DNA from 2 places in the Blautia caccae genome. Region 2 is predicted to be linked to the other one. Evidence: a T-box and tRNA genes for the amino acid it is inferred to sense, from the RefSeq annotation. Region 2 holds a T-box; the other holds one or more tRNA genes.
The links. A T-box is a leader RNA that pairs with one kind of tRNA and senses whether it is charged. The one in region 2 lies ahead of thrS (threonine--tRNA ligase), so its partner is inferred to be a tRNA-Thr.
Positions count from the first base shown of each region.

Region 1: it has a tRNA-Thr gene. The T-box ahead of thrS (threonine--tRNA ligase) is inferred to sense a tRNA for this amino acid. The anticodon was not compared.

Region 1 is NZ_JBBMFP010000005.1:199,644-203,058, reverse strand. Features, by position in the region: gene WMO65_RS07605 (ABC transporter permease) at 1-718, opposite strand, end outside; gene WMO65_RS07600 (ABC transporter ATP-binding protein) at 721-1,857, opposite strand; tRNA gene WMO65_RS07595 (tRNA-Thr) at 2,131-2,203, opposite strand; gene WMO65_RS07590 (zinc ribbon domain-containing protein) at 2,250-2,657, opposite strand; gene bilS (flavodoxin family protein BilS) at 2,663-3,187, opposite strand; gene WMO65_RS07580 (oxidoreductase) at 3,270-3,415, opposite strand, start outside.
Region 2 is NZ_JBBMFP010000023.1:47,477-50,891, reverse strand. Features, by position in the region: gene WMO65_RS20625 (Gfo/Idh/MocA family protein) at 1-303, shown strand, start outside; gene sigG (RNA polymerase sporulation sigma factor SigG) at 482-1,261, shown strand; T-box leader at 1,374-1,568, shown strand; gene thrS (threonine--tRNA ligase) at 1,628-3,415, shown strand, end outside.

The DNA.
Region 1 (3,415 bases), on a different contig from region 2:
CACTGCCCACCAGAACGATTTTATTTCCGCCCAGAATATCCGCAATGAAAAACAGTCCCATGGACGGCACAAAGGACAGGATCACACCCGTCAAAAGTCCGGGCAGCGTCAGCTTCAGCGTAATCGTCAAAAATGCCTTGGCCCGGCTGGCCCCCAGATCTCTTGCAGCCTCCACCAAAGACCAGTCCATTTTTTCCACGCTGGAATACACGGAGAGCACCATAAAAGGCAGCAGCGCGTAAATCATGCCAATGACAACTGCAGGATAGGAGTAGAGGATTTTCAGCGGTTCCTCAATGATGCCCAGCTTCACAAGCAGCGTATTGAACACGCCTTTTGCCTGGAGCAGGATGATCCATCCGTACATACGGATCAAGGAACTGGTCCAGAAAGGCACCATGATCAGCAGCATGATCCTCTTCTTCCATTTTGCCGACTGTTTTGCCATAAAATAGCCAAAGGGATATCCCAGCAGCGTGATACAGATGGTGCTGGTAAACGCAAGCTGGAAGGACTGGGAAAAGCTCTTCAGGTAAACAGGATCTGCGATCTTCTTATAATTTTCCAGGGTAAATTTCCACAGGGTCCCCCATCCGTCACTGTTTGTGGCAAAGCTCAGGGCTATCATATAGAGCAGCGGTCCTGCCACAAAGACAAGGGTGAAGATATAGAGGGGTGCAACCGTCAGAAACAGTCCTGATCTTTTCTTTTTCTCCATCCTCACGCCTCCTGTGTATCTTCCAGATCCACGAAGACAGCGTGCTGCGGCTCCCATCCCACACAGACCTTCTGGTCCACCGTCAGATCTGTATCTATGCCGTAATGGCTGGCAACCACTTCCCTGCCGTCCTCCAGTTTAAAGGCCATGTGGAGCTGTCCTGCATTAAAGGATTTATCGGTTATCACTGCAGGAAGACCTTTTTTACACTCGCGGCAGACTTTGATATTTTCCCTTCTCACAGCCACCACAGCCCTGCCGCCTTTTTTCAGGCCGTCCGCCGTCCCTGCTGTGATAAGGCAGTTGTTCACCCGGATATCCGTAAGCTCCTCCCCTATATGCTCCACAACACCGGAGATTATATTGGCATTGCCCACAAAGTCAGCCACATAGCTGGTCTTCGGGCGGTTATAGATCTCATCCGGGGTACCGATCTGTTCAAACTGACCGTCACGCATGACCACAATACGGTCTGACATGTTGATTGCCTCCTCCTGGTCATGTGTTATGTACAGGAAGGTAATACCCAGCTTCTTCTGAAGCCGCTTCAGCTCTGTCTGCATAGCCCTTCTGAGCTTCAGATCAAGGGCGCCCAGAGGCTCATCCAAAAGCAGGAGTTTTGGGCTGTTGATCAGGGAGCGGGCAATGGCAACCCTCTGCTTCTGCCCGCCTGACAGTTCTGATGGCATACGCTTTTCATAGCCGGAGAGCTGAACCAGATCCAGCATTTTCTTTACTTTTTCCCTGATTTCATTTTTGGGAACCTTACGGATTCTCAGGCCATAGCCGATGTTTGCCTCCACATTCATATGGGGAAACAGGGCATAATTCTGAAACACTGTATTCACATCCCTCTGATGGGGTTCCAGCATGGTCACATCCCGGCCTTCCAGAATCACCTGGCCTTTGTCCGGCATTTCCAGCCCGGCAATGATACGCAGAGTTGTGGTTTTTCCGCAGCCGGAAGCGCCTAAGAATGTGATGAATTCTCCTCTTTCTATCGAAAGGTCAATATCTTTGAGCACGTCTGTGGTCCCGAAGCTCTTGCTTATCCCCTTAAGTTCCAGTAACGTCTCTTTTCCCGCATCTGCCACTGCAGAATCCGCGGGAGTTTCTTGCAGGTGTCGTATATCGTTCATGTAGTATCCTTTTCTAATCTTAACATTGTTATTTGTTAAACTATCTCTGGTATATAATGGCACAAATGTTCGGCGTTGTCAATTCCCGGCGGGCAATTCAGATGTATTTTATCCATTTTATTCTCTGTTATTAAAAATATCGGCTGGCTGTGAGCAGTATTGGCGAATGTGTAACCCGCTGAAAAACAAAGAAAGCGTAAAGTCCTGCTATAGGACCTTGCGCTTTTAGCTCTGAAAAGACAAAGAATCCTGCATATCTGCGGGATTCTGAAAAGCTGGAAATGAGACTCGAACTCACGACCCCTTCATTACGAGTGAAGTGCTCTACCGACTGAGCTATTCCAGCTTGTGTTTCACACACAAGTGATATTATACACGATTTTGAGAAAATTTCAACTATTTTTTACAAATTCTGTCCCACATTTTGGACAGCGCACGCTTACCTTGCCTTTTCCCTTCGGAATACGAATCTTCTGCTTGCAGTTTGGGCAGGAATAAATGTGGTAATCCTTTCTCTGCTGCTGGATATACTTTTTCTGTCCGAAAAAATGGCGTACCTTGTTCTCCACAGCCAGATACTTCTGATTCTCAGCATAACGTTTCGTGAGATTTCTTGAAAACATTCTGATGTAAATAAAAACGATCAGCAGAATCTCCCAGGAAGTCAGCAGCATGGAAACATATCCATTTCTGATGAACATATTGATGACAGCACAGACCAGAAGTACGATCAGCATAAACTGGTTCAGCCTGTCTGTGCCGTAGCGTCCTGCCATAAACCTTGCAAATTTTTCTTTCATGATTCTTAATTCCCATCCTTCTCTAATGATTCATATATTTTGCTCACAAACTGTGCCGCATGCTCCAGATCATCCATATCAGGATGCAGCATGGCCATATCAAAATTCCGTATCATGGTGTCAATCTGCCTGTCATTATCCCCGTTTCTCATACGGTTGTATTTTTCCCTGACCTGAATCGGCATCTTGCCCTGGCAGATAAATGCGCCCAGATATTCATTGTCATCCTCTATGAAAACCCGGATGTTCTCCTCAATCTTCTTAAAATACTCCGGGCTTTCTCCCATTCCGCAGGTGCCGAACAATGCGATCTTCTTTCCCTGCAGGGAGCCCAGATAATCCAGCACTTCTACGCTGGCGCTTCCTCTGTCTGTCCAGAAACCGATAAAATAAATGTCCGCCATATCATAGTCTGTCTGCCCGTCCAGCCGGGCAATGTCCTTATCCGAGCCCGGAACTGCTGCAAATATGGCCTTTGCCAGCTTTTCCGTGTTGCCCGTTCTGCTCTTATACAATACCTGCGTCTTCATGTGGTATCATCCTCTCTCATTTTTACGATATATTAATAATAGCACGATGACAGACAAATAGATATTTCCTGACTCTTAAAAATTATAAATTGTCTATAAATTCCTTTTTTCTTCTCAGATTTTTCTTAAGGACTTTTCTGCCGGCACAGGTTTCCGGATTCTCGCACCACAGACAGCGCCTGCAGTGCAGACATTTCCCTGTATCCCGGCCTTCTCTGGCATCTTTAG
Region 2 (3,415 bases):
ATTCTGGAGGAACGGGTCAGGATACCTGATTATGCTCACCTTCTGCCTGATGAGATTGCATCCTTCACCACCAATACGGTTTACAACAATGAAAATACACACCTCTCTTTTAAGCAAGGCGGCGGACACGGTGGTTCTCACCCCCACCTGGTACATGAATTCGTCCGCTCCATCCTGGAAGACCGAAAACCCGCCATCGATGATATCATGGGCGCCTACTGGACCGGCACCGGAATCTGTGCACATGAATCCGCCATGAAAGGCGGGGAAGTGATCACCATTCCCCGGTTTGAACAGCTTTAACCATAACCCAAACCCCTTGTTTTCCAAACAATTTTGTTGAAAACAAGGGGTTTTTATATCTGTTTTTCTGAATTGTCAAGGGCTAAAACTTTATTAAATTTTCCAGGTTGTCGTATATTGTCCGCACCAGGTGAGAATCATTTTACTAGACATTAAAATTTCCAGGAGGATTCTTGCAATGGCACTTAATAAAGTTGAAATATGCGGTGTGAACACTTCCAAACTCCCTGTACTTACCAATGAAGAGAAAGACATTCTGTTCGAGCGGATCAAAAAGGGAGATACGGAAGCCAGAGAATTATATATCAAGGGAAATTTGAGGCTGGTGCTCAGTATCATCAAACGTTTCTCCGCCAGCAACGAAAATGTAGATGATCTCTTCCAGATTGGCTGCATTGGGCTGATGAAGGCCATTGACAATTTCGACACGACACTGAACGTGAAATTTTCTACTTATGCGGTTCCCATGATCATCGGTGAGATCCGCAGGTATCTGCGCGACAACAACTCTATCCGGGTCAGCCGTTCTCTCCGGGATACAGCGTACAAAGCCATCTATGCCAAAGAAAATTACGTCAAGAAAAATCTAAAAGAGCCCACCATCAATGAGATTGCCGAGGAGATCGGCATTGAAAAAGAAGACATTGTCTATGCCCTGGATGCCATCCAAAGCCCGGTCAGCCTCTACGAACCTGTATACACAGAGGGCGGGGATACCCTGTATGTTATGGATCAGATCAGTGATAAAAAGAACAGAGAGGAAAACTGGATTGAGGATCTGTCCCTGAAGGAGGCCATGAAACGCCTGGATGACAGGGAAAAACACATTATCGAAATGCGTTTCTACGAAGGAAAAACCCAGATGGAGGTTGCCCGGGAAATCGGCATCTCCCAGGCTCAGGTCAGCCGTCTGGAAAAGCACGCGCTGAAAAACATGAAAAACTATCTCCGTCCCTGAAAATCCTCACGCTCCTGACTTGACATTCACGCCCATAGATGATATGCTAAACACCAATTCAGAATGTATCCGCAGCCTTTCAACAGGTCTGCCGCTGCATTCTGCCATATGATCCAACGCGTAGACAGGAAGAGTAAAATGTCTATCCATGCAGAGAGGAATGCATACGGTGTGAGCATTCTATGGGGAAACATTTGAAGACCACCCTGGAGCGGCTTTAATAAAGTCCGGCCGACACCGTTATCGTCTGAATGAGTGGTATTTGCAAAAAGGGTGGAACCGCGGTATCTTGTTTATCGTCCCTGAACAGTCTTAGGATTGTTCAGGTTTTTTTTATTTAATCAATTACTCATGGAGGAAAAAAGAATGAAGATCACATTAAAAGACGGCTCCGTAAAAGAATATACGGAATCCAAATCAGTCATTGACATTGCCTTTGACATAAGCGAAGGACTGGCACGGGCTGCCTGCGCAGGCCAGGTGGACGGTCAGATCGTGGATTTAAGAACTGTCATCCACAAGGACTGCAGCCTGAACATTCTCACAGCCAGAGATCCGGAAGGACTTCGTGTTGTCCGCCATACCTGCTCCCATGTACTGGCTGAAGCTGTCAGACATCTGTTTCCCAATGCCAAACTGGCAATCGGGCCGGCAATCGACACCGGCTTCTACTATGACTTTGAGGCAGAACCATTTTCCAGAGAGGACCTTGACCAACTGGAAAAAGAGATGAAACGGATCATCAAGAAAGGAAACAAACTCGAACGCTTCACTCTCCCAAGAGAGGAGGCCATCCGCCTCATGACAGAAAAAGAAGAACCCTACAAAGTGGAACTGATCACAGACCTTCCCGCAGATGCTGAGATTTCCTTCTACTCCCAGGGAGATTTCGTTGATCTGTGCGCAGGACCTCATCTTATGAACACAAAAGGCATCAAAGCGTTTAAACTGACCTCCTCCTCAGGTGCTTACTGGAGAGGGGATTCCAGCAAACCCATGCTGCAGAGAATATACGGCAGCGCCTTTTCCACAAAGGATGAGCTGAACGAATATCTCCAGCACTTGGAAGAGATCAAAAAACGTGACCACAACAAGCTTGGACGTGAAATGGAATTATTCACCACCGTTGATGTGATCGGACAGGGCCTTCCCCTGCTGATGCCAAAAGGCGCTAAGATCATCCAGACACTCCAGAGATGGATCGAGGATGAGGAGGACAACAATTGGGGCTATATCCGTACCAAAACACCCCTCATGGCCAAAAGTGACTTATACAAGATATCCGGTCACTGGGACCACTACAAGGACGGCATGTTTGTTCTGGGAGATGAGGAGACAGACAAAGAAGTGTTTGCTCTGCGCCCCATGACCTGCCCCTTCCAGTATTATGTATATAAATCCAGACAGCGCTCCTACCGCGACCTGCCTCTTCGCTACAGCGAGACCTCCACACTGTTCAGAAACGAGGATTCCGGCGAAATGCACGGCCTGACACGTGTCCGCCAGTTCACCATCTCGGAGGGCCACCTGATCGTCCGCCCGGATCAGATGGTGGAAGAATTCAAAGGCTGTCTGGCGCTTGCCAAGAAATGCCTGACCACACTGGGCCTTCAGGATGATGTGACTTATCATTTATCCAAATGGGACCCGGAAAATACAGAAAAGTATATCGGCGATGCCAAGGTATGGGAACAGACGGAACAGCATATCCGCAGCATTTTAGTGGAACTGGATGTTCCATTTGTGGAGGATGTGGGAGAAGCCGCCTTCTACGGCCCCAAGGTAGATATCAATGCCAAAAATGTATACGGCAAAGAGGATACCATGATCACCATACAGTGGGATGCACTGCTGGCTGAACAGTTTGACATGTACTATATTGACCAGAACGGAGAAAAAGTCCGCCCGTACATTATCCACAGAACCTCCATCGGCTGCTATGAGAGGACTCTGGCATGGCTCATTGAAAAATATGCCGGCATGTTCCCCACCTGGCTCTGCCCGGAACAGGTCCGCATCCTTCCCATCTCTGAAAAATACCAGGATTACGCGGTCAGAGTAGAAAGCGAGTTAAAGAAAAACGGTATCCTCTGCACCATAGACGAGCGTTCCGAAAAGATTGGCTACAAGATCCGTGAGGCAAGGCTCGCAAAA